One region of the Leclercia sp. AS011 genome, then DNA from elsewhere that is predicted to be linked to it. Evidence: predicted binding sites of a transcription regulator. Region 1 holds the regulator's gene; each other region holds the start of a gene.

Region 1 (10,139 bases):
AAATTTGAATATTATTTTCACAGGACACCTGACTTATTTTGGGTGAATAAACCCCGGCGGCTAAATGCCGCGCAGGGGCATACGTCCTTTGTGAAAAAAGTATGAGAAGCCGAATTTATCTAAACTTTAGTATTAGATTAAGTTATTGATTTCCTTATTTGTTTAATATGTATAGAACAAGAAATTACTTTTGCCCTGGTTTTCCGTCATGCGGACCAAAAAATTGCGGCGGATGATCGATCCAGCGATCTTCACGCGTGGCGGCATATACCGCATTTAGCGGATAATAAATACGGTTATGTTTTTTATTCGCTTCACCCACCACTAATAACCGCACCTCTTCACTGGTATTATTAATAAAGGTGTGGCAGACGCCCGTCCCGGCAGGAAATCCAACGCTGTCTCCCGGCTCCAGCTTCCATAAATAACCGTTGATCCAGGCTTCGGGATAACCCTCAAGCACAAAGATAAACTCCTCTTCATCGCTTTCGGCATGAGGATAGGAGGTGCGACGCCCTGGCGGCAGGCGTTCATGGTGGATCCCGAGGCGGCCCAGCCCCAGCGCGCGGGCCAGCGGCGCGCCAATGGCGAAACGCTCCGGGCTGTCGGGATAGGTAGAGTCGTCAGCGCCTTCTACTTCACGCCAGTGTCGAATGCAGTCCGGTCTTTTCATCTTTCCATCTCCTGGGGTTTTTCGTCAGGGTAGCACAGCCGGGGGATCTCGGCGTTTAGGCCAGAACATGGTAAACTGGCGGTTTGTTATTCCACGTCATTCGAGGTGCAAAATGGAAACGACCACAATGCAGGCACTGTTAGCGCAAGCCGAAAAGCTGTGCGCGCAACGCAATGTGCGCCTGACTCCGCAGCGCCTTGAAGTGTTGCGCCTGCTGAGCCTGCAAAACGGGGCCATCAGCGCCTACGACCTGCTCGACCTGCTGCGTGAGAGCGAGCCACAGGCCAAGCCGCCGACCGTCTATCGGGCACTCGACTTCTTACTCGAGCAGGGTTTTGTGCATAAAGTGGAATCGACCAACAGTTACGTGCTGTGCCATCTGTTCGATCAGCCGACTCACACCTCAGCGATGTTCATCTGTGATCGCTGTGGCAGCGTGAAGGAAGAAGGTGCTGAAGGGGTGGAGGATATCATGCACAGCCTGGCGGCGAAGATGGGCTTTGCCCTGCGCCACAACGTGATTGAAGCGCACGGTCTGTGCCGTAACTGCGTTGAGGTGGAAGCCTGCCGGCATCAGGAAAATTGCCAGCACGATCACTCTATCCAGCTGAAGAAAAAGCCGCGCTAAGAGCAAAAAAACAGGCGACCTGAAAGGTCGCCCTGGGCGTACATCCGTGTACCTGCGGGTATAGGTTAATTACCAGCGATAGTTGTTACGGGTTTCCCAGTCACCAACTTCTTTCTCTGCCTGGTCTTTCTCATAACCATAGCGTTCCTGGATTTTACCCACCAGCTGGTCACGTTTACCTTCGATGACGGTCATGTCATCATCAGTCAGGTCGCCCCACTGTTCTTTTACTTTACCTTTAAATTGCTTCCAGTTACCGCCGACTTGGTCTTTATTCATCATCGATTCCTCTTCGTTCGGTCGTTAAGGTTAAGTTCGTCCTGAAATTCGTTTCGTGCTGGACGTGATAATTATTATAGATAACCCTGCGGCGTTGGGTTTGTTATTCGGAATCTTTTACCATTTTGCCAGGCGAAGCCGCTACGAGAACCAGGTTCCGTTGCGCCAGTGCCGGTGCCAAATCCAGCCCAGCGAGAGCCCCCGCAGGGCCAGGAACACGCTCAGGGCCAGCCACAGGCCGTGGTTACCCAGCCACGGGAGGGTGAACAGCGTCAGGCCGAAACCGGCGGCCGCCACGGCCATGCTGTTGCGCATCTCTGCCCCGCGGGTTGCGCCGATAAACATGCCATCCAGCAAATAACACCAGACCCCTACCACCGGCAGGATCACCTGCCAGATAAGATAGTGGCTTGCCAAAGCGCGCAGCTCGGGCAGCGAGGTCAGCAGGGCAACGATCCGATCGCCTGCCAGAGCATAGACGAGGGCAAAGACCAGCGCCACCAGCCCGGACTGACGACAGGCCGCCCGCCACACCTCACGTAGCTGGCCGCTTTCCCGCGCGCCGTAGGCCTGGCCGGAGTGCGCCTCGACCGCATAGGCAAAGCCATCCAGCGCATAGGCGGTAAAGGTCAGCAGGGTCATCAGCACGGCGTTAACGGCGATGATCTCCGGGCCCAGCCGCGCGCCCATCACCGTCAGCGTCCCGAAGCAGAGCTGCAGCAGCAGCGAGCGCAGCATGATGTCGCGATTGAGCGCCAGCAGCTTACGGATATTGCCCCGCCAGCTCGCTTTCAGCAGCGCCAGCGAAATACCGCGCAGGGCCAGCACCCGCCAGACCATCCACAGTCCGATCAACAGAGTGGCGTACTCGGCGATCGCGGTCGCCAGCGCGGCCCCCTGCACGTTCATCTGCAGGCCCATCACCAGCCAAAGATCCAGCACGATGTTAAGCAGGTTGCCCACTACCAGCAGGATCACCGGTGCCCGGGCATACTGTACGCCCAGCAGCCAGCCGAGCAGCACCAGGTTCGCCAGCGATGCCGGGGCGCTGAGCCAGCGGATCTCAAGGAAGCGCCGCGCCTGATGGAGAACGGCTTCGCTGCCGCCGACGATATGCAGCGCCAGGTCGATGAGCGGCGTGCGCAACAGCACAATCAGCAGTCCAGCACCCAGGGCGAGGATCAACGGCTGCACCAGCGCGCGGGCCAGACGCAGCGGATCCTTTGCGCCATAGGCCTGGGCGGTGAGCCCGGTGGTGCTCATGCGCAAAAAGAGCAGCAGCATAAACAGGAAGCTGGTTGCCGTTGCGCCGATGGCGACACCGCCGAGATAGACGGGCGAATCGAGGTGACCAATTACAGCCGTATCCACCAGCCCAAGCAGAGGGACGCTGATATTGGAGACGATCATGGGAAGTGCAAGACGCCACAACGCCTTGTCTGAAGCAGTCAGGAGAGACATGAAAATGTTCGCCGGAGACAGGAAAAGCAGACTGCGGCAGTGCCGCAGTCTGTCAGAAAGCAGTTATAACCACTCACCGTTGCGGATGACGCCAACCGCCAGACCTTCGATGGAGAAGTTATTTTCACGCAGGTCGACAACAATCGGGGAAAACTCGCTGTTTTCCGGCAGCAGCTGCACGGTGTTGCCCTGCTTTTTCAGGCGCTTAACGGTGACTTCGTCATCGATGCGCGCCACCACGACCTGACCATTACGCACGTCCTGGGTTTTATGTACCGCCAGCAGATCGCCGTCCAGGATACCGATATCTTTCATCGACATGCCGCTTACGCGCAGCAGAAAATCTGCGCTCGGTTTGAACATGCCCGGATCGACCTGATAGTGGCCTTCAATGTGCTGTTGCGCCAGCAGCGGTTCACCAGCGGCGACGCGACCGACGAGCGGCAGGCCCTCTTCGGCTTCAACCAGCAGGCGAATACCGCGAGACGCACCGGAGACAATCTCAAGCACACCCTTGCGCGCCAGTGCCTTAAGGTGCTCTTCGGCGGCATTTGGAGAACGGAAGCCAAGACGCTGCGCGATTTCTGCACGCGTCGGCGGCATACCCGTCTGGCCGATATGATCCCGAATGAGATCAAACACCTCTTGCTGCCTGGTCGTTAACGCTTTCATTCCGCCCCCTGGGTGTATATACAGTTATGCTGTGAGTATATACAGCTAAAGGTGATTTTGGAACCACAAACCGCATAAAAAACCAGAGACTTGTTCGGTTTCTGAAGGCTTATCGTAAATGTCCCCAAAGCAGCGTGACCCAGGTAAACAACGCAACCATAATCGCCATCAGCACGGCGGCAGAGCCCATATCTTTTGCCCGGCCCGACAGCTCATGAAAGTCAGAGCCGATGCGGTCGACTACCGCCTCAATCGCACTGTTCAGAATTTCGACTATCATCACCAACATCACCGAGCCAATCAGGAGTACGCGGGTAATGGGATCAACGTCCAGCCAGCAGGCAATGATAATCGCCGCGACGACCGCAACACCCTCCTGGCGAAATGCGGCTTCATTGATCCAGGCAGCACGGATGCCCTTCCATGAATAGCCGGCAGCTTTAATGATTCGGGTTAACCCAGTGGTATTATTGGCCATTAAAAGAAACCTTTCTTCGAAAATAGCGTCAGAAACGGTGGTTTAAGCGCCTGGCGCAGCCACCGGAAGTATGACGGGTAACAACAGAAATTTTGCGCGCTTTCTGTTATCCTTGCGCCGCAATTGCATTTTTAACCAGAGGCTTTACATCGTTTATGTCTGGCTGGCCACGAATTTACTACAAATTACTTAATTTACCATTAAGCGTCCTGGTAAAAAGCAAGTCTATTCCGGCGGTTCCGACGCTGGAATTGGGACTCGATACCTCGCGTCCTATTATGTACGTTTTGCCTTATAACTCGAAGGCCGACTTGCTGACGCTGCGCGCCCAATGCCTGGCGCACGATCTTCCCGATCCACTGGAACCGCTGGAGATCGACGGCACCCAGCTGCCGCGCTACATTTTTATCCACGGTGGCCCTCGCGTGTTCACCTGGTACACCCCGAAAGAAGAGTCGATCAAGCTGTTCCATGACTACCTCGACCTGCACCGCAGCAACCCGCTGCTGGACGTGCAGATGGTGCCGGTGTCGGTGATGTTTGGCCGTCGTCCCGGGCGCGATAAAGGCGAGGAGAATCCGCCGTTGCGCATGCTCAACGGGGTGCAGAAATTTTTCGCCGTCAACTGGCTGGGCCGCGACAGCTTTGTCCGTTTTTCACCGTCAGTCTCCCTGCGCCGCATGGCCGATGAGCACGGTACGGATAAGACCATCGCTCAGAAGCTGGCCCGCGTGGCGCGCATGCACTTTGCACGTCAGCGTCTGGCTGCAGTAGGCCCGCGCCTGCCGGCTCGTCAGGATCTGTTTAATAAGCTGCTGGCCTCGAAAGCCATCGCCCGTGCCGTCGAAGACGAAGCGCGCAGCAAAAAAATCTCCCACGAGAAGGCGCAGCAAAACGCCATTGCCCTGATGGAAGAGATTGCGGCCAACTTCTCCTACGAGATGATCCGCCTCAGCGACCGTATCCTGAGCTTTACCTGGAACCGTCTCTACCAGGGGATCAACGTGCACAACGCCGAGCGTGTGCGCCAGCTTGCCCACGACGGCCATGAGATTGTCTACGTGCCCTGCCACCGCAGCCACATGGACTACCTGCTGCTCTCGTACGTGCTCTATCATCAGGGGCTGGTGCCGCCGCATATCGCTGCGGGTATCAACCTCAACTTCTGGCCGGCAGGCCCGATCTTCCGCCGTCTGGGTGCGTTCTTTATTCGCCGTACCTTTAAGGGCAACAAACTCTACTCCACCGTGTTCCGTGAGTATCTGGGCGAGCTGTTCAGCCGCGGCTACTCGGTGGAATATTTCGTCGAGGGGGGTCGTTCCCGTACCGGGCGTCTGCTCGATCCGAAGACCGGCACCCTGTCGATGACCATTCAGGCGATGCTGCGTGGCGGTACGCGTCCGATCACCCTGGTGCCGATCTACATCGGTTACGAGCACGTGATGGAAGTGGGTACCTACGCCAAAGAGCTGCGCGGTGCCACCAAAGAGAAAGAGAGCCTGCTGCAGATGCTGCGCGGTCTGAGCAAGCTGCGTAATCTCGGCCAGGGCTATGTCAACTTCGGCGAACCTATGCCGCTGATGACTTACCTGAATCACCGTGTGCCGGAGTGGCGCGAGTCCATCGATCCAATCGAAGCGGTGCGTCCGGCCTGGCTGACGCCGACGGTCAACGCCATTGCTGCCGATCTGATGGTGCGTATTAACAACGCCGGGGCGGCCAACGCCATGAACCTGTGTTGTACCGCCCTGCTGGCCTCTCGCCAGCGCTCGCTCACCCGCGAGCAGCTGACCGAGCAGCTCAACTGCTATCTGAATCTGATGCGCAACGTGCCCTACGCGGCAGATTCTACGGTACCGACCGCCAGCGCCAGCGAGCTGATCGAGCACGCGCTGCAGATGAACAAGTTCGAGGTCGAGAAGGACACCATTGGCGATATCATCATTCTGCCGCGCGAGCAGGCGGTACTGATGACCTACTACCGCAACAACATTGCGCACATGCTGATGCTGCCTTCGCTGATGGCCGCCATCATTACCCAGCATCGCCAGATCACCCGTCAGGCACTGCTGGAGCATGTTACTGCCCTCTATCCGATGCTGAAAGCCGAGCTGTTCCTGCGCTGGAGCAACGAGGAGCTGGCAGAGGTGCTGGATCAGCAGATTGCAGAGCTGACCCGCCAGGGACTGATTTCGCACAAAGATGACGCTCTGCTGATCAATCCATCCCGGGCCCGCACGCTGCAGTTGCTGGCGGCGGGTGCACGCGAAACCATACAGCGCTACGCCATTACTTTCTGGCTGCTGAGCGCCAACCCGTCGATCAACCGCGGTACGCTGGAGAAAGAGAGCCGCACCCTGGCACAGCGTCTGTCGATGCTGCACGGCATCAACGCGCCGGAATTCTTCGACAAAGCGGTGTTCAGTTCGCTGGTGTTAACGCTGCGCGACGAAGGGTATATCAGTGACAGTGGTGATGCCGAGCCGGAAGAGACGATGAAGGTGTACCAGATGCTGGCAGACCTGATTACCTCCGACGTGCGCTTAACGATTGAGAGCGCGACGCAGGGGGAATAGTGCGTAAAAATGCCGGGTGGCGGCTCCGCCGTACCCGGCCTACGATACAGAACCTGTAGGCCCGGTAAGCGCCAGCGCCACCGGGCATTTTTTTATGCCCAGTAACTCACCGCAAGGCCGAGGAACAATACCAGCCCGACATAGTTATTGTTCAAAAAGGCTTTAAAACAGGCGTCGCGCTCGCGGTTGGCGATAAGCTTCTGCTGGTAGATAAACAGTACCCCTGCCGCCGCAACCGCCGCGTAAAAGGCTCCGTTCAGCTGGTTCAGGTAACCAATCGCCACCATCAGCCCCAGCACCGCCACCTGCAAAATCCCGATGATCAGCTTGTCCTGACGGCCAAACAGAATGGCGGTAGATTTGATACCAATCTTCAGGTCATCGTCCCGGTCGACCATTGCGTACTGGGTATCGTAAGCCACCGCCCAGAGGATGTTGGCAAGGAACATCAGCCAGCAGCTCAAGGGTACGCTTTCGCTGACGGCGGCAAACGCCATCGGGATCGACCAGCCAAAGGCCGCCCCCAGCACCACCTGCGGCAGATGGGTGTAGCGCTTCATAAACGGATACACCCAGGCCAGCGCCAGCGCGGCTACCGAGAGCAGGATGGTCATGGTGTTCAGGGTCAGCACCAGCAGGAACGACAGCAGGACCAGCACTATAAACAGCGTGCGTGCCTCTTTCTCGGTGACATCGCCGCTCGGCAGCGGGCGATTCGCGGTGCGTTTCACATGGCCATCAAACTTACGGTCGGCATAGTCGTTGACGACGCAGCCTGCCGCGCGCATCAACCAGACGCCCGCCACAAACACCGCCAGGATCCACAGCGGCGGCAGCCCGGGGGTGGCTACCCACAGCGCCCACAGGGTCGGCCACAGCAGCAGCAACGCCCCGATCGGCTTGTCGGTGCGCATCAGGCGGTGGTACGCCAGCAGCTTGTTCTGCGTCAGACTCCACTCCATTTTCTCTTCCTCTTAGTACAGCGGCGACGCCGGTAAAAACAGCTCGGTCAGCATCAGGGGTTTACCACTCAAGCGCAGGCGGGAACGGCGTCCCCACAGCCCGGCATCGCGACCAATTTCAATAAAATCACGGGTCAGCTCGGAGGAGGTGAACAGATAACGCCCCAGCGGAGTTGTGCCCATCTGCTGTAGCGCCAGCTCCGGCCCGGTGAGGGTGGACTCGGGTACCACGGTGCGTCCGGCCAGCCACGGCTCGCCGTCGGCACAGAGCAGGATCTCACGCAGCCAGTAGCGCGCCTCTTTCGGCAGCAACGGCAGTTCATCCGCGACCGCGTCAGGCGTGACAAATCCCTCCTGAATGAGGGTGACGGTGACCTTTTTGCCCTGCTGCTCAAAACGTTTGGTCATGGAATCTTCCAGCAGCAGCCAGTCGAGCTGCTCCGGTTCCAGCGCAGGGATTTCGTCAAAATAACGCAGCGCGCGCAGAAGCAAAAGCGCGGGGTGTGACATGCCAGACTCTCCGATACATAACGTGAAGCTATTGTATCGCAGAAACGCAGAATGGGGGCGGGCAAACGTGAACTAGCGAACATTATCGCAACAGAGATGCAACAGCGGCAGACCGTGCAAAAAAAGTGCGCCCGTAAGGGCGCACCAAACTACTGACAAAATCAGCACTGTGGGGAGACGGTCACCCCTTGCCTTTTACACTGCTGATAAAGGTGGAACGGGCAGTGGTCGAGCCTAAGCGCTCGGCTTCATCAAGGAGTTTCAGCGCCTTGTCGACGTCGCCTTTATCAACGGCCTGTTTGATGGCCTGATTGAAGTAGGTTTCGGTGTCGTTAAGCACCGGCGCGCTCTTCTTCGCGGCAACCGGGGCAGCTACAGGGGCAGCAGCGGTAGCCGGTGCGGCGACTGGCGCGGCATAGACCGGAGCAGGTGCGGCGGTATTACCCACGGTGACCGGGCCGGTGCCGGAGGAGCCAAACAGCGGGCCAACCAGCACGCTGGAGGCGTTGTTGGTGGAGACTTTCAGCTTCAGCTCACCCTCGGTGACGTGGCGGGCAAGCGGGTCCGGGATATCCGGCACGGCATTGCCGGTACCTTTGGCATAGGCTTTTGCCGGATTGATCAGTTTGGTGGTTTGCTGCAGATCTTTATCGGTAGTAAACACCAGCACATAGAGTTTTTGCTGGCCCAGCGCAGGAGTCAGGCGCATCACCCCTTCCAGACGGTCAGCGCTCATCACGCCCGGCTCTTGGTAGGTGAAGTATTCGCTCGGGAAGTAGGCTGATGGCGTCAGGTTCTGATCCAGAATCAACACGTTCGGCGCAAATACGCTGGTTTGTTTGTTCACAATACTGGTCAGCGTCAGGGTGATTTCACCGATATTGGCCGGCACGCTGTAGGCGGCTACCGGGCCGGCGATCCCCGGCACATTCAAGGACTGACCGCCGGTAGAAAGCTGGGTGGTCTGGGCTTTAGACTGGTCGACAGGCGTCCAGACCAGCTGTTGCAGCGCGGCTGCCGGGACAGCAGGTGCGGCGCTGGTGTTTTGCGGAACAAAGTTAACGTCAGCGAGAGTGATGGCAGGCATACTTGCCAGCAACCCTGCTGAGAGGCACAGCGCGACGAGACTTTTCTTCATTTTCATTGTTATTACCTCAGATAGCACAAGTACTGCGGTGGCCAGGCAATAGCGCGCAGGACTCTATGAAGAGAGGGGCTTGCGCCCCTCTTTTAGGTCAGTACATCAGGTGTTACGTATTACCACCAGATTTCCATCTGGGCACCGAAGGTCCACTCATCGTTGTCCCCACGGCTGAAGGTTTTCGCGGAGGTGTCGCTGTACGCTACGCCAGAGGTGTAGCCGGTATCACCGTTGTTTGCGTAACCCCATTTTTCATCCCACTTGGCGTAGGTTGCGAAGACACGGATAGCCGGACGGGACCAGATGCTGTCGCCTGCCTGCCACTGTTGTGCCAGGGTGATTTTGTACTGGCTGTTTTTGTCGTCAGTTTTCTGAGACTTAACGTTGTCGTAGCCCACTTCAAGCAGGGTGGACATGATTGGTGTCCATTTGTACATCGGACGAATACCCACGGTCCACCACTCGGTACCGTTGTTGTTGTCGCGGTCGATGTTCTGGTACATACCGACGTACATCAGGTCCCACTGGTCAGCCAGGGTGATAGCACCGTGGTCGAGAACGCGGATCAGGGAACCGTCGTTATCAACGCTGCCGCCCTGTGGAATACCTTTGCCGTTAGAGGTCATGGAGTCCGTGCCGTACTGCAGAACGAACTTGTTAAAGCCTTTCAGCATGCTCTGGGTGTGTTCAGCGGTGAACAACCAGCCATCTTTAGAGGCGCCAGGCTGCAGGTAGAAGTCGTCAGGAATGTTGGTGTGA
Region 2 (10,139 bases), on a different contig from region 1:
CCATTACCGCCGCCGGGCTCGATCCGGTGGTGATGATGGTGGTCACTAACGGCGAACGCTTTTCGCTGACACCAGGTAATACCGACGATAAAAATCCAGACCCGCATATCATCATGACGCTTAAGGAGTCCGTGTAATGGAGAAATCCCTCCCGTTTCCGCAAGGTTTTTTATGGGGCGGCGCCATAGCCGCCAATCAGGCCGAAGGGGCATGGAATGTGGATGGCAAAGGGCCGTCCGTCGCAGACGCTATCACCTGGAAGCCCAACCTGTCCGTGAAGGATTACAGCGGCCATATGGCGCTGACGGACGAAAACATCCGCGACGCGTTTGAAGGTAAAAATGACGCGCTCTACCCGAAACGCCGCGGCATCGATTTTTATCACCATTATAAGGACGATATCGCCCTGTTTGCTGAGATGGGCTACACCGTGCTGCGGGTGTCCATCGCCTGGTCGCGTATCTTCCCGACCGGTGAGGACGCCGCGCCAAACGAGGCGGGACTGCAGTTTTATGAGGATATGTTCCGCGAGCTGCGCCGCCATAATATCGAGCCGCTGGTGACCCTCTCTCACTACGAAATGCCGCTGGCCCTGAGCGAAAAATATAACGGCTGGGTGCACCGCAACGTGGTGGACGCTTTTGTGCGCTTCAGCAATGTCTGTTTTGACCGCTACAAAGATCTGGTCCGCTACTGGCTGACGTTTAATGAGATCGACAGCATCCACCGTCACCCGTTTACCACGGCGGGCATCCGGGAAGAGAAAAGTCTGCCCGGCAAAGCGCAGCAGGACATTTATCAGGGGCTGCATCACCAGTTTGTCGCCTCGGCGCTGGTGACCCGCGACTGCCACGCCAAAATCCCGGGCAGCCAGGTCGGATGCATGCTGACCAAGCTCACCACCTATCCGCACAGCTGCCGTCCGGAAGATGTGGAAGCGACGCTGAAGAAGAATCTGGAGAACTACTTCTACGCCGATGTGCAGGTGTTTGGCGAATATCCGCCGCTGATCCTGCGCGATCTGGCGCGTCGGGACATCCAGATCGAAATGCAGGCCGAGGATCGGCACATTTTAAAAGATCATACCGTCGACTTCGTCTCCTTTAGCTACTACATGTCGATGACCGAATCGACTCAGCCGGACGTGGAGCGCATCCCGGGAAATACCGTTCTCGGCGTGAAAAACCCGTACCTGCCGACGTCCGAATGGGGCTGGCAGATCGATCCTGTCGGGCTGAAAATCTCCCTGCTGGAGCTGTACGACCGCTACCAGAAGCCGCTGTTTATCGTGGAGAACGGCCTCGGTGCGAAGGATGTGGTGGAAAACGGCGCGATCCACGACAGCTACCGCATTGACTACTTCCGCGCCCACTTCGAGCAAACTTTGGCAGCTATAAATGAAGGGGTAGATGTGATGGGATTTACCACCTGGGGATGCATCGACATTATCAGTGCGGGCACCTCGCAGATGTCCAAGCGCTACGGCTTTATCTATGTCGATCAGGACGATGAAGGCAACGGCACGCTGAAACGGCTGAAGAAAGACTCCTTCTGGTGGTACAAAAAAGTGATCGCCAGCAATGGCGCAGACATGAGCTAACCGGCCATGCCGCAGGAATAACCGTGATAACGATAAAAAAGTCGCTTAATAACAGCATGCTGCTGGTCGACAACGACCAGCGGGAGATGATTTTGTTCGGCAAGGGGATCGGCTTTGGTGCGAAACCCGGTACGAATATTGACCTTGCGCAGGTGGAAAAAGTGTTCCTGCCGCTGAGCGATCTTAAATCCCGCCATTTTTTATCCCTGACGGACACCATTCCTGCGGCGTTCTTCGACATTAGCCATGAAATTCTTATCCTCGCGCGCCGCCTGTGCGGGGATAAGCTCAATTCCGTGTTGCTTTTTACCCTTGCGGAGCATCTGCACTTTGCGGTGGAGCGCAGCCGCAGCGGGCAGAGGATCCTCAATAAGCTGAGCTGGGAAGTGAAGCGCTACTACCCCCAGGAGTACAGCGTGGGGTTGCAGGCTCGCGCCCAGGTTAATGAGAAGTTTGAGGTTGAGCTACCCGAAGAAGAGGCGGTAAACATCGCCTTTCACCTGATCAACGCCAGCAGCCAGGACAACGACAGCACCGCTCACCAGCAGGTTGAGCTGGTCAACCGCATCGCCGATATCGTGCGCTATAAGCTGGGCAGAACTATCGACACGCAGTCGGTTAACTACATGCGCTTTATCACCCATCTGCGTTATTTTGCCGAGCGGGTACTGGCCGGGAAAATCGCCCTCAGTGAGACCGAAGATTTTTATCAGGAGCTGATGCGCCACCGCCCGGACGCCATGACCGTGGCCTGGGCGATCCGCGACTACGTCCAGGATAAATATCAGCTCACCCTGCCGAAAGATGAGCTGACGTGGTTGAGCATCCATATTAGCCGGTTGATGGATGGGCAGGCATAAATTGCCCGGTGGCGGCTACGCCTTACCGGGCCTACAGGACATCATGCCTGACGCAAATTCTGCGCTGCCTTAACCATGTTCGCCAGCGCGGCGCGGGTCTCCGGCCAGCCGCGGGTTTTCAGGCCGCAGTCCGGGTTTACCCACAGGCGCTCGGCGGGGATACGCAGGGCCGCTTTTTTCAGCAGGGCTTCAATCCACTCCACACTCGGCACGTTCGGGGAGTGAATGTCGTATACGCCCGGCCCGATCTCGTTCGGGTAGTCGAACTCCTCAAACGACTCCAGCAGCTCCATATCTGAACGCGAGGTCTCGATGGTGATGACATCGGCGTCCAGCGCGGCAATTGAATCCATGATGTCGTTAAATTCGCAGTAACACATGTGGGTGTGGATCTGGGTGTCGTCCTTTGCGACCGCGGCGTTGATGCGGAAGGCTTCCACGCCCCACTGTAAATACGCATCCCAGTCGCTGCGGCGCAGCGGCAGGCCTTCGCGCAGAGCCGGTTCGTCAATCTGGATAATGCCGATCCCGGCAGCTTCGAGATCCGCCACTTCGTCACGCAATGCCAGCGCAATTTGCTTCGCGATGGTTTCACGGGTCACGTCTTCGCGCGGGAACGACCAGCAAAGAATCGTTACCGGACCGGTGAGCATCCCTTTCACCGGCTTGTCGGTCAGGGACTGGGCGTACTTCGCCCACTCGACGGTGATCGCTTCCGGGCGGCTGACGTCACCAATCACCACCGGTGGCTTCACGCAGCGGGAGCCGTAGCTTTGCACCCAGCCGTTCTGGGTAAAGACAAACCCGTCCAGGTGTTCACCAAAGTACTCCACCATGTCGTTACGCTCGGCTTCACCGTGTACCAGCACGTCGAGGCCTAAACGCTCCTGCTCCACAATCGCCTGCTTGATATGTTCGGCGATGCCGGTGCGGTAGTTGCCCGCATCCAGATTGCCCTTTTTGAAATCCAGACGCAGGCCGCGGATCTCGGTGGTCTGCGGGAAGGAACCAATGGTGGTGGTCGGCCACGCAGGCAGATTGAAGCGGGCGCGCTGGGCTTCGGCGCGCACCTCATACGGGCTCTGACGCTGGCTGTCCCGGGCGGTAATGGCGGCCAGACGTTTTTCCACCGCCGGATTATGGACGCGAGCCGAGTGACGACGGGCCTGAATCGGGGCGCTCCATTCGGCGATCGCCGCCGTGTCGCCGGTGTTCAGGGCATCGCGCAGCAGAGCCAGCTCTTCACATTTTTGCAGAGCAAAGGCAAACCAGCTTTTCACCTCCGCATCCAGCCGGGTTTCAACGCTCAAGTCGATCGGGCTGTGCAGCAGAGAGCAGGATGAGGCCACCCATAGCTCGCGAAGGCCGACGATATCTTTAATCTGTGCATATTTCTCGGTGAGATCGGCGCGCCAGACGTTACGCCCGTTCACCAGCCCGGCAGAGAGCAGCCAGCCTGACGGCAGGCGCTGGTGCAGCTCAGCCACGTCATCTTTACCGTGAACCAGATCCACGTGCAGGCCCTGAACCGGCAGCGCGGTAATGGTCTTCAGGTTCGGCGTCACGCCTTCGAAATAGGTGGTCAGCAACAGCTTCACCTGGCCCGCGAGGGCGTCATATGCCGGTTTGAAGGCATCCAGCCACGCCTGTGACAGCTCCAGCACCAGCGCCGGTTCGTCGATCTGCACCCACTCAACGCCGCGTTTTGCCAGTTCGCCCAACACCTGTTGGTACACCGGCAGGATGTCGTTAAGCAGGCTCAGGCGGTCAAACTGCTCGCCCTTCACTTTGCCCAGCCACAGGTAAGTGACCGGGCCCAGCAGAACGGGTTTGATCTTGTGCCCCATCGCCAGCGCTTCGTCCACCTCATCCAGCAGTTGGGTCCAGCTCAGTTTGAACTGCTGACCCTTTACGAACTCCGGCACCATGTAGTGGTAGTTAGTGTTGAACCATTTCGTCATTTCAGCCGCTGCCGCAGGCTCACCGGTGGGTGCACGGCCACGGCCAATGCGGAACAGGGTGTCGATATCCACCGATCCATCTTTGTTCTGATGACGAGCCGGCACGTTGCCAAGCAGCAGGCTGGTGGTCAGAACATGGTCGTACCAGGCGAAATCGCCCACCGGGAGCAGATCAATGCCTGCCTGCTTCTGCTGATCCCAGTGACGGGCGCGCAGTTCGCGACCTACCGCCAGCAGTTCGTCACGAGTGGTGTTACCCGCCCAGTAGCTCTCTTGTGCTTTTTTCAGTTCGCGACGAAGGCCGACGCGCGGGAAACCGAGGGTGTGGTTAATGATTGTCATGGTATGCCCCTTGTGAAATTCGTTATTTAGCCGTCCAGATGTTTACACATCTATAATTGGCAGGTACTGTATATTCCTCAAGCGCATAATGTTCATGGCGAAGTGAAGGACTTTCATGATCGAGATAAAACACCTGAAAACGCTCCAGGCGTTGCGAAATAGCGGTTCGCTTGCGGCGGCGGCGGCCACGCTGCACCAGACGCAATCCGCCCTTTCTCACCAGTTCAGCGATCTGGAACAACGCCTTGGCTTCCGTCTGTTCGTGCGTAAGAGCCAGCCGCTGCGCTTTACGCCGCAGGGGGAGATCCTGCTACAGCTGGCCAATCAGGTGCTGCCGCAGATCGCCAGCGCATTGCAGGCCTGCCATGAGCCGCAGCAGACCAGACTGCGTATCGCCATTGAGTGTCACAGCTGTATTCAGTGGTTGACCCCAGCGCTTGAGAATTTCCGCCAGAAGTGGCCGCAGGTGGAGATGGACTTTAAATCCGGTGTGACCTTTGATCCGCAGCCGTCCCTGGTGCAGGGCGAGCTGGACCTGGTGATGACCTCAGACATTCTGCCGCGTAGCGGTCTGCACTATTCGCCGATGTTTGATTTCGAAGTGCGGCTGGTGCTGGCACCGGATCATCCCCTGGCCGCGAAAACGCGCATCACGCCGGAAGATCTGGCAACCGAAACGCTGCTGATCTACCCGGTGCAGCGCAGTCGTCTGGATATCTGGCGTCACTTCCTGCAGCCGGCAGGCATCAGCCCGCAGCTGAAAAGCGTGGATAACACCCTGCTGTTGATTCAGATGGTGGCGGCCAGAATGGGCATCGCAGCCCTGCCGCACTGGGTGGTGGAGAGTTTTGAACGCCAGGGTCTGGTAGTGACCAAAACCCTGGGCGATGGACTGTGGAGCCGGTTGTACTCTGCCGTGCGCGATGGCGAGCAGCGTCAACCGGTTACCGAGGCCTTTATTCGCTCAGCGCGGAATCACGCTTGCGATCATCTGCCGTTTGTCCGGAGCGCGGAGCGACCCAACGGCGATGTACCCACAGTGAAGCCAGGATCACCGTTCCCCCAATAATGAAGCTCGGCCAGTGCGGTTGCTCCTGCCAGATGGCGAGGTTCACCAGCAGGCCCGCAGGGACGTGGACGTTGTTCATGATCCCCAGCGTCCCGGCGTCCACCTGCGTGGCGCCGTAGTTCCACATGAAGTAGCCCAGCCCGGATGCCACTACCCCCAGCCAGATCAGCACGCCCCATTGCAGCGTGGTGGTCGGCAGCTTCTGCGGATTACCCAGCATAAACCACGCCGCTACGGCAACGATCGCCGCCCCCATATAGAACCAGGCAAAGGCGTTGTGCTGCGGCATCGGGCGAGTTTCCATCAGGCGTTTATAGCCCACCATGCCGATCGCAAAGCTGATATTGGCGAGCTGAACGAACATCAGCCCGGTCCAGAAGTGATCGCTCACTTTGTCGTAGCGAATGATCGCCGCGCCCACCACCGCCAGCGCGGCGCTCAGCAGATAGCCCCAGCGCAAACGGCGTTTGCTCAGCAGATCGTAAATCAGCGTGATATAGAGCGGCGTCAGTACGGTAAACAGCAGGAATTCCGATACCGACAGATAGACGTAAGCCCGGAAGCTGAACAGGTACATGATGCCAAGCTGCATCGCGCCCACCAGCATATAGAGCAGAATGGTTTTCAGCGTTTGCCCGCGCGTGCGCAGGAACGGCAGGAACACCAGCGCCGCCAGCCCGACGCGCATCAGCACCGAGAAGTAGCTGTCGACGTGTCCGGCAAGGTATTCACCGATCAGGCTAAAGGAGAAGGCCCACAGGATAGTGGTGATGATGAGTAGCGCCACAATGCTTGTCTCTTTGAAAGATGGACAAGCATTGTAGCGAACTCCTCGGTTGACAACTGAACGTTAAACAACCAAATGAAGATTATTCAAGGAACAGCTTACGCAGGTATTTTGGCACCGCGTTGTCGCCGTTGGTGCCAATCACTTCCAGCTCCGGGTGCAGGTCTTTCAGGCGTTGGTGGGCGTTTTCCATGATGCAGCCTTTACCCGCCATGGAGAGCATTTCGGCATCGTTCATGCCGTCACCAAAGGCGATGCAGTCCTGCAGATTAAAGCCCAGACGTTTGGCCACTGCCTCCAGGGCATGGCCCTTGGAGACGCCGCCCGCCATCACTTCCAGACAGGTGAGCGTGGAGAAGCTGACGTTCACCCGGTCGCCCCAGCGGGCATTAATCGCCTGCTCCAGCGGCAGCAGCGCTTCGTGACTGTCGGTGGTGAAGAACACCTTGCTGATGCCTTCCGGCTCCAGCAGGCCCGGTTCATACAGGGAGTAGTTAAAGACCGCCTCTTTAAAGAAGCGCATCTCGTCCGGGCGGTGACGGTTCATAAACCATTCATCATCGCGATAGACGTTGGTGATGATATCGGGGTTGTTATGCATGATACCGAACAGATCGGTGGCGATGTCGCGATCGAGGTTGTGGGTGAAGATCAGATTCCCGTCCAGATCGTGCACCCGGGCACCGTTGGAGGTGATCATGTAGGATTTGATCTCCAGATTATCGCGGATCTGCCCCACATCAACGTGGTGGCGGCCGGTGGCGAAGACAAAATTTACGCCACGGGTAGTCAGGAGTTTTAAGGTCTCTTTCGCGTAAGGCGATAAAGTGTGGTCGGGAGAGAGCAGCGTGCCATCTAAATCAGACGCGACAACCTGGTACATAGGAAAATTTAACCTCTGGTGAATATCAGTTATGCCTGTCGAAAAAGTCGACGATGGCGTTGAGTGCGACTGAGCGCATGGCGTCCTTTTCGAAAAGGATCTCATGGTACGCGCCGTTTATGACCAGCGGTTTATCCCCTTCACAAGGGTGACCGGCTGCGGCTCGCAGTTCACAGAAGCGGTCGTGCATGCGGTTATCCACTACCCGCTCCTCTTCTGCCTGAAGGATAAGCGTGGGGGTATCGTCCTTGCTGGCGCCTGCCAGGGCTTCTTCACCTGCCAGGATACCTTCACGCACCCAATGGTAGGTAGGCCCGCCGACGCGTAAACGCGGTTCATCAGCATAAAAGCGCAAATTACGGCGATAACGCTGCCGACTGTGGGTTAACACGTTAATGGCAAACGGCAGGGCGCGCCAGCGCCCGGTGCCGATGGCATAGCCTTCGCGAATGCGCTGATGGCCCTCAGCCCAGTCGAGAATATGACGTACCATCCAGTCCGGGAAACGCATGACGATGCCAAACATCGGGGCGCTTAGGGCAATGGCATCACACTGGTGTTGCGGGTGGCGCTGTAAAAACAGCGTGGCGATTGCGCCGCCCATCGAGTGCCCCAGAATAAACCGTTTTCGCCACCGACCGGGCTGCACTTCCTGCTGCCAGAAGGTGGCAAAATCATCGACGTAATCGCTGAACTGGCTCACATGGCCGCGGTGGGTGTCGGACAACATCCGCCCGGAGCGGCCCTGCCCACGATGGTCGATAATCAGCACGTCATAACCCAGCCGGAAGAGATCGTAGGCCAGCTCGGCATACTTAACGTAACTTTCGATCCGACCAGGGCAGATGACGATTACCGAATCATGAGCTTCGGCCTGGAAACGCACAAAGCGGACAGGAACATCATCGACGCCTGTGAACCCGCCTTCCTCGCGCTGGCGCCAGAAATCGGTCAACGGCCCCATGGAGAAAGCAGCAAAAGCCTTTTCTCGCGTTTCCCAGTCCCTATTCTGCTGAAACATCGGGTTTACACCCCTGTAAGCCAAGGAATATCGTTTTTTTGTGACGGGTCGTAAAATGACGCAACATTAGCGTATTGTGGCATAAAAATAGACGATTCGGGAGCTTCAAATGACCTTCGAGTGGTGGTTCGCTTACCTGCTGACATCCATCATCCTCAGCCTTTCACCGGGATCCGGGGCCATTAACACCATGACCACCGCCATGAACCACGGCTATCGCGGCGCGGCGGCATCGATTGCCGGATTGCAGACCGGGCTGGTTATTCACATCGTACTGGTCGGCATTGGGCTGGGCACGCTCTTCTCCCGCTCGGTGCTGGCCTTTGAAGTGCTGAAGTGGGCCGGTGCGGCCTATCTTATCTGGCTGGGGATCCAGCAGTGGCGCGCTGCGGGTGCACTGGATCTGAATACGCTCGCCCAGACCCAGAGCCGGGGTCGCCTGTTTAAGCGCGCGGTCTTTGTGAACCTCACCAACCCGAAAAGCATCGTCTTTCTGGCCGCCCTGTTTCCGCAGTTTATCGTGCCGCATCAGCCCCAGATCATGCAGTACGTGGTGCTCGGGGTGACCACCATTGTGGTGGATATTATTGTGATGATTGGCTATGCGACGCTGGCAACGCGGATTGCGACATGGATTAAAGGGCCTCGTCAGATGAAGGCCCTGAATAAAGTGTTCGGTTCGCTGTTTATGCTGGTGGGTGCGCTGCTGGCGTCAGCAAGGCACGCTTAACGCGACAGGATCAGATGGATGCCGAAGCCGGCGAATAACGCGCCGGCCACGCCATCAATCCACTTGGCCAGACGCTGATAGCCACGACGCATCGACGGAAGCGCAAACAGGCTCGCCACCACCGTGAACCAGGCGAAAGTTTCCACCACGATCAGCAGGAAAATGCCCCAGCGCGCCCCGGCCCCGACCTCTTCACCGACGAACAGTGAAAATACCGAGCCGAAATAGATAATCGCTTTCGGATTGGCGAGGTTGGTCAGCAGCCCTTTAATAAAGCTACGCCCGCTGGCCGCCAGCTCCATTTTTGGCTCAGGCGCCTCGCGGTCCTCTTTCTTAAACGCCCCACGCAGCATCTGATAGCCCATCCAGCACAGATACAGACCGCCGCCGACCATAATGATGTTGTGCAGCCACGCCATTTTTTCGAGGATCAGATTCAGGCCCAGCAGCGCTACCGCAGCCCACACCATAACGCCAAGGGTAATACCCAGCACGCCCATCATCGCCTCTTTGCGGGAGCGGCTCACCGCCGTTTGGGAGACGAAGAAAAAGTCAGGGCCAGGGCTCATCAGCGCCACAATATGCACCAGCGCCACGGTCAGAAACAGGGTTAACATAATTAACTCGCGGGGGAATAGTTCAGGGAGTCATCATCCTGGCACTTTTTTGCCGGGCTGACTACTCCTCATCATCACCATCGGTATGGGAACGAATCAGCGCCATAAACTCTTTACCAAAACGCTCCAGCTTACGCGTGCCGACGCCGTTAACGCTGAGCATTTCGCTGGCGCTGAGCGGCATCTGTTCAGCCATTTCAATCAGCGTCGCATCGTTAAACACCACGTACGGCGGGATATTCTCCTCATCCGCGATGGCTTTGCGCAGC
Region 3 (10,139 bases), on a different contig from region 1:
TTGCCGGTGGCGGCATTGGCGCGCAGCATGGCGCGCACCTGGATCAGGAAGATCTCCGGCTGATCGAGGGTGATGCGGATCCCGCGCCAGCCCAGGCAGGGGTTCTCTTCGCTGATCGGCATGTACGGCAGTTGCTTATCTGCGCCAACGTCTAGGGTGCGTAAGGTCACCGGTTTGTCGTTGAACATCTGCAACATACCCTGATACTGCGCGACCTGCTCCTCCTCAGAGGGGAAGCCGCTTTGCAGCATGAACGGGATTTCGGTGCGGTAGAGACCGATGCCGTCAATGCGGCTGCCGAGCTTCTCTTCATGCTCCGGACTTAAGCCGGCATTGAGCATCACTTTGATGCGCTCGCCGCTTTTCAGCGCGGCAGGCTGATTAACGTCATCTTCCGCAAGACGGCTCAGCTCGTTCTCTTCGCTGATAAGCTTTTGATATTCCTGAAGCAGAACCGGCTCAGGATCCACCAGCAGCTCGCCGCGATAGCCGTCGACCACCAGCGTGCGCCGGTGCAGTGCCGAGGGTTGAATATCCGCGCCCATGACGGTCGGGATACCCAGCGCGCGCACCATAATGGCGGCATGGGAGTTGGCGGCACCATCGCGCACCACGATCCCGGCCAGCCGGTCCTGCGGCAGTTCTGCGAGGGTGGTGGCGGAGAGTTCATCCGCCACCAGCACAAAACGCGGCGGCCAGGTATTGGCCCCCTGAATGGTGTCATCGAGATGGAATAACAGACGCTGGCCTAAGGTGCGCAGATCCCCGGCACGCTCTTTCAGATAGCCGTCGGTCAGGGCGGCAAACTGCTCGGCGAATTTTTCGATGATCTTTTTGACCGCCCACTCCGCGACCGAACCGCGGTCGACCTCGTCAAACAGCTCCCGGCGCAGCCGGGCATCAGACAGCAGGTGGGAGTAGAGATCGAAGATCGCCGCCGTCTCTTTCTGCGCTCCGGCAGCAAAACGCTTGCTGTAGCGACGAAACTCGTTGGCGGCCTCTTCCAGCGCGCCGGTGAGACGCTCGCGCTCAAGAGCGGTGTCCAGCGTCGAGGCTTCGTAAACCTGTTCCATTAACGGCAGCGTGGCGTCCATCCAGCCTTCTGCTATCGCGACGCCCGGCGAGGCCGGTAAGGCGCGAATGCGCGTCTGCCGGTACTGACCAAACAGCGCCGCCAGCTGAGACTGTGAGAGGATGGCCGCCATTTGCGTTGCCAGCGTAACGAGGAAGGACTCTTCGCTTTCGTCGTACTGGCGCAGCTCACGCTGCTGGACCACCAGCACGCCAAGGAGCTGACGGCGCTGGATAATAGGTACGCCGAGGAAGGCGCGGAAGCGCTCCTCTTTTACGGAGGGGATGTATTTAAAGCTGGGGTGTTTCTGCGCATCGGCAAGGTTGATGGGTTCCGCCAGTCGCCCGACCAGACCTACAACGCCTTCGTCAAATGCCAGCGCAACAGTACGACCACGCGGTTTTTTTAATCCGCGCGTGGCCATAAGGTAGTAACACCTGCGGTCGTGGTCGGCCAGATAGACCGAACAGACCTCGGTTTCCATCGCAAGGCAGATATCCGTGACCAGAATATCCAGCGCCTCGTTGAGCCGCGGGGCACTGGCCACCTTCTCGACTATTTCGCGCAGGCGGGTGAGCATAATGTGCGTAGCTTAACCTCTTTTACGTCGCCAGGCAGGTGCGCTCTGCGGCTTTGGAGGCGTCTCCTGAAGCAACATCACAGCACTTGCGAACTCTTTCATCACCCTACGGTAAACATCGCGCTTAAACGACACGACCTGACGAACGGGATACCAGTAGCTGACCCAGCGCCAGCCATCAAATTCGGGCGTGCTGCTGGTTTGCATATTGATATCCGCATCGCTGCTCACCAATTGCAGAAGAAACCATTTCTGTTTCTGGCCGATACATACCGGCTTTGTGTCCCAACGCACCAAACGCTTCGGTAACTTGTAACGCAACCAGTTGCGGGTCGAAGCCAGAATGCGAACATCCTTGCGGCTTAAGCCAACTTCTTCGAACAGCTCCCGATACATCGCTTGCTCTGCGGACTCTCCTGGATTGATCCCACCTTGGGGAAATTGCCAGGAGTGCTGACCATATCGCCGGGCCCACATTACCTGACCCTGGCGATTACAAATTACGATACCTACATTCGGGCGGTAGCCATCGTCATCAATCACCGGACTACCCCAAACTAAACCTTATATATAAATGATTGTTTCACACTCCAGTGAGGCGGTAAACCACTCTCTTTCTGGCCTGGAGCCTAATAACATTTGAATAACTCACAATTATCATCAGAGTTATAAACAGATGACGGTCCAAAAGGGCAATTTTATTCACTTTTTCTGTGGATAGAGTTGTGAAGAAGTGTGGAATTACCGATGGACAACCCAGATCACTCTGAATATTACAGAGAATGGCGTTTTTTAAAAATCACTATAATTCATAGAGTTAAACTGTGAATTACGGGAATTACATCACGCAGTGTGATGTACATCACTTTAAAGATCGTCGTGCTGATGAAAGATCGAACAACGTCGGTTTTATCCACAGATTGTGCCAATAAGTTAGGCACATTTTGTCTGATTTTTCGATTTTCGTCCCACGTCAAGGCTGTAAATGGAAACAGTAGTGGGGGTTATGCCCAGTTATCCCATTTTTCTGTGGATAACAGGGTGTAAGATCCTGTTCATTGTCAGTGACCAGATTTGAACAACCGGGATCCCCCCGCTAGCGAAACGGAAATACAGCGGATAAAAAGTCTGATAAATCATCCACCTGGCATCGGCAAAAAGAAAAAGATAAACTCGGTCTGTGCAGTGGAAAACTGCTGTTCATTTTTTAACCAGAAGGCAACGTTCATGCTTCCCCTCGTCCCCCTGACCTCTCCCCCCGCAACGGAAGCGGCATTATTGCAACAAGCCCAGCGCCTGGCGGGCTACTCGCTGGGAGAACTCGCCGCTCTGGCCGGGCTCCCCATTCCGCCCGATCTTAAGCGGGATAAGGGGTGGACGGGCGTTCTGCTGGAACTGTGGCTGGGAGCCAGCGCGGGCAGCAAACCTGAACAGGATTTTGCCGCGCTGGGAGTAGAGCTGAAGACCATCCCCATCGACAGCCTGGGCCGCCCGTTGGAGACCACTTTTGTCTGCGTGGCCCCCTTAACCGGCAATACCGGGATCACCTGGGAAAGCAGCCACGTGCGGCATAAGCTGAAGCGCGTGCTGTGGATCCCGGTGGAGGGGGATCGTGCGATCCCCCTGGCGGCACGGCGCGTCGGCGCGCCGTTGATCTGGAGCCCGAATGAAGAGGAAGATCGTCAGCTGCGTCTGGACTGGGAGGAGTTGATGGACATGATCGTGCTGGGCCAGGTGGAGCGTATCACCGCTCGTCACGGCGAAGTGCTGCAGCTGCGGCCCAAAGCGGCGAACAGCAAAGCTCTCACCGAGGCCATCGGCGCGGGCGGCGAACCGATCCTGACTCTGCCCCGCGGCTTTTATTTGAAAAAGAACTTCACAGGTGCGCTGTTAGCCCGTCACTTTCTGCTGACTACCTGAATTTTTAGCCAGAATTATGCCGTTTATCACATATTTGCCTGTTTTTTCAGATTTCACCGCTTTGTGAAAACCCTTGCCCGGGTTATTACTACAATATGATGTGATACGAGCCAGGTGGAGGTAATAAAGAATGAAAAAATGGGCAGTGATAATCTCGGCTGTTGGTTTAGCGTTTGCCGTTTCAGGTTGTAGCAGCGATTACGTCATGGCGACGAAAGATGGTCGCATGATCCTGACCGACGGCAAACCCGAAGTCGACGATGATACCGGTCTGGTCAGCTACCGCGATCAGCAGGGTAATAATATGCAGATCAACCGCGACGACGTGTCGCAGATTATCGAAAGATAATGTTGAAGGTCAGCAGCTTGCTGGCCTTTTGATTTTCTCTTCCCCTTTCGCTTCCCTTCTGCCATGTTTATAGTCCTTTGTCGGGAGTTTCCTGACGCGTCTAACATGTCTACTAAGGAAGCCGGCTATGCATTATCACCGTATCCCCCATAGCGCTCTTGAGATCAGCCAACTGGGGTTGGGCACGATGACATTTGGTGAACAAAATAGCGAAGCCGATGCCCATGCACAACTCGATTACGCCGTCAGCCAGGGCATTAACCTGATTGATGTCGCTGAAATGTACCCGGTTCCGCCACGCCCGGAGACCCAGGGGTTAACCGAAACCTACGTCGGCAACTGGCTGGCAAAACGCGGCAACCGCGAAAAGCTGATTGTTGCCTCCAAGGTCAGCGGCCCGTCGCGCAATAACGACAGCGGCATTCGCCCGAATCAGATCCTCGACCGTAAGAACATCCGTGCGGCGCTGGACGCCAGCCTGACGCGTCTCCAGACCGACTATCTCGACCTCTATCAGGTTCACTGGCCTCAGCGTCCGACCAACTGCTTCGGCAAGCTCGGCTACAGCTGGAGCGACAGCGCCCCGGTTGTGACGCTGCTGGAAACCCTGGAAGCCTTAACCGAATGCCAGCGCGCCGGGAAAATCCGCTACATAGGCGTCTCTAACGAAACGGCCTTCGGTGTGATGCGCTATCTGCATCTTGCGGATAAGCATGACCTGCCGCGCATCGTCACTATTCAGAACCCCTACAGCCTGTTGAACCGCAGCTATGAAGTGGGTCTGGCGGAGGTGAGCCAGTATGAGGGCGTTGAGCTGCTGGCCTACTCCTGCCTCGGCTTTGGCACGTTGACCGGTAAGTATCTCAATGGTGCAAAACCGGCGGGGGCGCGTAATACGCTGTTCAGTCGCTTTACCCGTTACAGCGGCGAGCAGACGCAGAAAGCCGTGGCGGCATATGTGGATATCGCCCGACGTCACGGGCTCGACCCGGCGCAAATGGCGCTGGCCTTTGTGCGTCGTCAGCCGTTTGTTGCCAGCACCCTGCTGGGCGCAACCACTCTGGAGCAGCTGAAAACGAACGTAGAAAGCTTCCATCTGGAGCTGAGTGAAGAGGTGTTAGCGGAGATTGAAGCGGTGCATCAGGTGTATACCTACCCGGCACCGTAACGGCATTTTGCCCGGCGGCGCTTCGCTTGCCGGGCCTGGAAGGTCAAAGGCGGGGTTTTGTAGGCCGGGTAAGGCGTAGCCGCCACCCGGCAACCCCCAGATCGCTCTACCGCCGACGCTGCCAGATCCACAGTCCTGTAATCGCCAGCGCAAACAAACCACCAAACCCGACGCCAATGCCCACCACCGGCACACCCACCTTCACCGCCAGCGAGTAAACCCCGAGCATCAGCAGCATGGCGGCGTTTTCGCCGAGGTTTTGCACCGCAATCGCATTGCCTGCCCCGACGGTCTGCTTCCCGCGCTCCTGCAGCAGCGCATTCAGCGGCACCACAAAGAAGCCACCGCAGATCCCCATCAGGAACAGCAACGCATAGGCCGGTAACAGCGCATGCTGCAAGGCGAAGATCAGCACCACCACGCCAATCAGGATCCCGGCGGGCATGCAGCGGGCGACGGTTTGCAACGTCACCAGCTTCGCTGCCGCTCCCGCGCCGAGCACGATCCCCACCGCCACCATGGCGTTAAGGTAGGTTGGCGTGGCGTTATCGGTAATGCCCAGCGCCGTCGGCACCCATAGCACCAGCAGGAAGCGCAGCGTCACCCCCGCGCCCCAGAACATGCTGGTGCCCAGCAGCGAGAAGCGGGTTTCGCCGTTGCGCCACAGCACGCGGCAGGCATTAAAGAAGCTGGCAGTCATCGGGGTAAAACGCCAGGATTGCCCCGGACGCGCCGCCGGCAGTTTCGGGATAAACAGGTTGGCGATCACCGCCCCGGCATACATCACCGCGCAGACCCCCAGCGCCGCCAGCACGTGCCAGTCCGCCAGCACCCCGCCCGCCATCGAACCCAGCAGGATTGCCGCAATGGTCGACGCCTCCATCAGCCCGTTGGCTTTGACCAGCTTATCGCCGGTGGTGAGTTCACCGAGGATACCGTACTTGGCCGGGGAGTAGGCCGCCGCCCCGATCCCCACCAGCGTATAGCCAATAAAGGGATTCACGCCAAAGCAGATGCTGGCGGCACCCAGCAGTTTCAGGCTGTTGGCAAACATCATCACCCGGCCTTTAGCGAAGCTGTCCGCCACCTGACCGACAAAGGGGGCGAAAATGATGTAAGCGCCCACAAACACCATCTGCAGGATCGGCTGGCTCCAGTCCGGGTAAAACTGGGATTTGAGCAGCGCCAGGGTGGCAAACAGCAGCGCGTTATCACCAAAGGCGGAGAGGAACTGGGCGGCGGTAACCGCCATCATCCCCTTCGACCAGATAGAGGTGTTAGTGGGTACTGACTCACTCATTATGCGGCTCCGCCTGTTCAACCATCTCTTTAAGGGTGACAAAATCCGGCTTACCGCTGCCCAGCACCGGGAGTTGTTTCAGATAACGAATGTCACGCGGCACGGCCAGCTCCGGAATACCGTGTTCACGCGCATGCTGGAGCAGCTGCTCGCGCTTCAGCTCGCTGTCGGTGGTAAAAAGCACCAGCGCCTCGCCTTTGCTGGCATCGGCTTTCACCGCAGTGGCGTGCATTTTGTCCGCCGATACGGCCAGCGCCAGCTGTTCAACCATCTCCAGCGAGACCATTTCTCCGGCGATTTTAGCGAAGCGTTTTGCGCGGCCCTGGATCTGCACATAGCCCTGCTCGTCAAAGCGCACGATGTCTCCGGTGTCGTACCAGCCGGTTTCTACTTCGCCGTTGATGTTTTCCGCCGTCGGCGCTTCCAGCACGCCCGGATTTTCCACCCGCAGGTAGCCGTGCATCACGTTCGGCCCTTTCAGCTGCAGGCGTCCGCCCTCTTCAATGCCCGGAACGGCGAGCAGACGCGCGTCCATCCCCGGTAAGATGCGCCCGACGGTGCCGGGTTTCGCCGCCATCGGCACGTTAATGGAGACCACCGGCGCGCACTCGGTCACGCCGTAGCCTTCCAGAATGCGCAGGCCAAATTTGTCCTGCCACAGCTGGCGGGTGCTCTCCTGCAGTTTTTCCGCCCCGGCCACCACGTAACGCACGCGGTGGAAATCATACGGGTTAGCAAAACGGGCGTAGTTGCCGAGGAAGGTCGAGGTGCCGAAAATCACCGTACAGTTACGGTCATAGGTCAGCTCCGGCACGATGCGATAGTGCAGCGGGCTCGGGTAGAGGAACACCTCGGCCCCGGTCAGCAGCGGCGTGAACAGCCCCACCGTCAGGCCAAAGGAGTGGAACAGCGGCAGCGCCGACATAAAGCGATCCCGGGCGGTAAAGTCGGCGATAGTTTTAATCTGCTCGACGTTAGCCAGCAGGCTCTTATGGCTGTGGACCACCCCTTTTGGGTTCCCCTCCGAACCGGAGGTAAAGAGGATCACGGCGGCATCTTCCGGCTGCTGTTTCACCTGCGCCAGGTGCGGCACCAGCAGGTGAGCAAAGATCCACAGTTTGTCGCTGGTAGTGACTTCCGCTTTCAGATCTTCGAGGAAGACCCAGCGCACCTGGGTGAGCTGCTCCGGCAGATGCCAGAGTTTGCCTTTATCGAGGAAGGTGCGGGAGGTAAACACGGTGTTGATCTGGGCGGCAGTGATGGCGCTACTGAGCCCCTTCACCCCTGCGGTGTAGTTGAGCATCGCCGGAATACGTCCACGGGAGACGGCACCAAAGATCACCGCGGCGCTGATCCCGGCGTTCGGCAGCATCAGGCCGATCTTTTCGCCCTGCTTACTGTATTTTTCAAGGATGCGTCCGACGAACAAGGTCTTGGTCAGCAGCTTGTGATAGCTGTCCGGCGCAAAATTGATGTCGTCGATGCAGTTTTTCTTCGCGCCATAGCGGTACATCGCCGTCAGCAGCGACTCGTACAGGGTTTCACGCGGGCGCACCGCCATCCGGGCTTCCATCATTACCTGATGCAGCATCTCACCGGCGATTTTACGTCGATCCCGGGCGCGCGGCGCGTCGGGCATTGGCAGGGTGGTCGGCGGCAGCAGATGCAGAGTGATGCGCGGGAACAGGCGCTGTTTCACCAGCCCTTTCAGGCGGCTGAAAAAGGTCAGCTCTGCGCCTTCAATACGCACCGGCACCACCGTAGCGCCGGATTTCGCCGCCACAAAACCCGCGCCGTCATAGATTTTCATCAGCGAGCCGGTGATGGAGATCCGCCCTTCCGGGAAGATCACCACCGGACGCCCCTGCTCAATCAGACGCACCAGGTGTTTGATCATCATCGGTTTGGTCGGGTCGAGGGGGACAAAGTCGATCAGTGTCGTCAGCCAGCGCATGTACCACTGCTTGCTGACCGAGGTATAGACCGCAAATACCGGACGCACGGGTAAAAACAGCGCCAGCAGAATGCCATCGATAAAGGAGACGTGGTTGGGGGTAATAAGAACGCGACTGGCGTGCAATGCCTGCGTATCGCCCGTCAGACGGACGCGAAAAAGAATGCGGAACAGCGTGCGGAAGAACCCAAATAGCATTTCAACTCCCTTTGCCTTTCAATAAGCCGGGTTACGGTAAATTGTGGCAGATTACACGAGAAGTGCAGCAGGAGCGACAGCAGGATAGAGACAAAAAAAAACCTGCGCATCTGCGCAGGCTGGTGCAAGAGATGAGTACGCAGTACGTACTAAGAATTCTCACCAATCAATACCTCTGGGATCTCAAATGTAGCAATGGCGACCAAACCCCCGCCAGCGGACAATCGCAACAGCCTGAGGCAAAGTGTAAGCAAAGATGCAAATTCACACGCGTCTGTCACGCTTCGCTGTGTAACGATTACACGATTTCTTCCGCTGTGTATCATGTTTGTGAATTGCCTCACCGCCCTGCGCTTGAATACGCCTGACTTTTCCGCAACACTATTTAGTGTGTAAACGCTTACCCCAAAGAGAAGGTAGAGAATGGCGACAATTAAGGATGTGGCCCGACTGGCGGGTGTTTCTGTTGCCACGGTTTCACGGGTCATCAACAATTCCCCGAAAGCCAGCGAAACCTCCCGCCAGGCGGTGCTGACGGCCATGGAGTCGCTCAACTATCACCCCAACGCCAACGCCCGGGCGCTGGCTCAGCAGTCCACCGACACCGTCGGGCTGGTGGTGGGCGATGTGTCGGATCCCTTTTTCGGCGCGATGGTGAAAGCCGTCGAGCAGGTTGCCTATCACACCGGCAACTTTCTGCTGATCGGCAATGGCTACCACAACGAGCAGAAAGAGCGTCAGGCGATTGAGCAGCTGATCCGCCATCGCTGCGCGGCGCTGGTGGTGCATGCTAAAAAGCTGTCGGATGACGAGCTGGTGCATCTGATGAAGCAGATCCCCGGCATGGTGATTGTGAACCGCATTATCCCCGGCTATGAGCAGCGCTGCGTGGCGCTGGACGATCGCTACGGCGCCTGGCTTGCCACCCGTCACCTTATTCAGCAGGGCCATACCCGCATCGGCTATCTCTGCTCCAATCACGCCATCTCCGACGCCGAAGATCGGCTGCAGGGCTACTACGATGCGCTGCGCGAGAACGACCTGCCCTGCAACGATCGTCTGGTCACTTACGCTGAACCCGATGAGCGCGGTGGCGAGCATGCCATGACGGAGCTATTGGGACGGGGACGAAACTTTACGGCGGTCGCCTGTTACAACGACTCGATGGCCGCCGGGGCGATGGGGGTACTGAACGATAACGGGATTGACGTGCCAGGGGATATTTCGCTGATCGGCTTCGATGACATTCTTATCTCCCGCTACGTGCGACCGCGGCTGACCACGGTGCGCTACCCCATCGTCACCATGGCGACCCAGGCGGCGGAGCTGGCGCTATCCCTGGCGGATAAACGTCAGCCGCCGGAGATCACTCACGTGTTCAGCCCGACGCTGGTGCGCCGTCACTCGGTCACGCCACCGGCAGAGTCTGCCAGCGAATAGCGGTAGAGGTGCACGGTTTTGTCCGGATACTCCAGACCGTCCCCGATGTAGTGCCAGCCGTAGCCTTCATAGAAGTCGCGGCAGGCGGACCAGAGGTGCAGCTCAGGATACCCGCGCTCGGCGGCATACTGCTGCACATGCTGCTGTAATTTCCCCGC

Evidence for each region. Region 1 encodes LexA, which represses DNA repair genes until DNA is damaged. Its sites were predicted from a motif close to TNCTGTATGTACATACAGNA; they were not measured.
Region 2: the regulator LexA is predicted to act here: its motif matches at 4,828-4,847, upstream of metR (HTH-type transcriptional regulator MetR).
Region 3: the regulator LexA is predicted to act here: its motif matches at 2,630-2,649, upstream of mutH (DNA mismatch repair endonuclease MutH).

What each region holds. Positions count from the first base shown of each region.
Region 1 covers NZ_JBBCMA010000006.1:177,623-187,761, forward strand. The annotation lists gene WFO70_RS19595 (conjugal transfer protein TraF) at 1-21, opposite strand, end outside; gene WFO70_RS19600 (cupin domain-containing protein) at 185-673, opposite strand; gene zur (zinc uptake transcriptional repressor Zur) at 786-1,301, shown strand; gene WFO70_RS19610 (CsbD family protein) at 1,371-1,580, opposite strand; gene dinF (MATE family efflux transporter DinF) at 1,722-3,041, opposite strand; gene lexA (transcriptional repressor LexA) at 3,105-3,713, opposite strand; gene WFO70_RS19625 (diacylglycerol kinase) at 3,823-4,191, opposite strand; gene plsB (glycerol-3-phosphate 1-O-acyltransferase PlsB) at 4,347-6,767, shown strand; gene ubiA (4-hydroxybenzoate octaprenyltransferase) at 6,860-7,729, opposite strand; gene ubiC (chorismate lyase) at 7,742-8,239, opposite strand; gene malM (maltose operon protein MalM) at 8,421-9,383, opposite strand; gene WFO70_RS19650 (maltoporin) at 9,497-10,139, opposite strand, start outside.
Region 2 covers NZ_JBBCMA010000009.1:21,580-31,718, forward strand. The annotation lists gene WFO70_RS21260 (beta-glucoside-specific PTS transporter subunit IIABC) at 1-137, shown strand, start outside; gene WFO70_RS21265 (glycoside hydrolase family 1 protein) at 137-1,600, shown strand; gene WFO70_RS21270 (PRD domain-containing protein) at 1,624-2,460, shown strand; gene metE (5-methyltetrahydropteroyltriglutamate--homocysteine S-methyltransferase) at 2,502-4,763, opposite strand; gene metR (HTH-type transcriptional regulator MetR) at 4,879-5,832, shown strand; gene WFO70_RS21285 (carboxylate/amino acid/amine transporter) at 5,720-6,619, opposite strand; gene yigL (sugar/pyridoxal phosphate phosphatase YigL) at 6,702-7,502, opposite strand; gene pldB (lysophospholipase L2) at 7,528-8,523, opposite strand; gene rhtB (homoserine/homoserine lactone efflux protein) at 8,633-9,253, shown strand; gene rhtC (threonine export protein RhtC) at 9,250-9,870, opposite strand; gene recQ (ATP-dependent DNA helicase RecQ) at 9,932-10,139, opposite strand, start outside.
Region 3 covers NZ_JBBCMA010000003.1:98,858-108,996, reverse strand. The annotation lists gene ptsP (phosphoenolpyruvate--protein phosphotransferase) at 1-1,652, opposite strand, end outside; gene rppH (RNA pyrophosphohydrolase) at 1,665-2,195, opposite strand; gene mutH (DNA mismatch repair endonuclease MutH) at 2,880-3,572, shown strand; gene ygdR (lipoprotein YgdR) at 3,703-3,921, shown strand; gene WFO70_RS15090 (NADP(H)-dependent aldo-keto reductase) at 4,049-5,089, shown strand; gene lplT (lysophospholipid transporter LplT) at 5,196-6,389, opposite strand; gene aas (bifunctional acyl-ACP--phospholipid O-acyltransferase/long-chain-fatty-acid--ACP ligase) at 6,382-8,541, opposite strand; gene galR (HTH-type transcriptional regulator GalR) at 8,965-9,981, shown strand; gene WFO70_RS15070 (GNAT family N-acetyltransferase) at 9,942-10,139, opposite strand, start outside.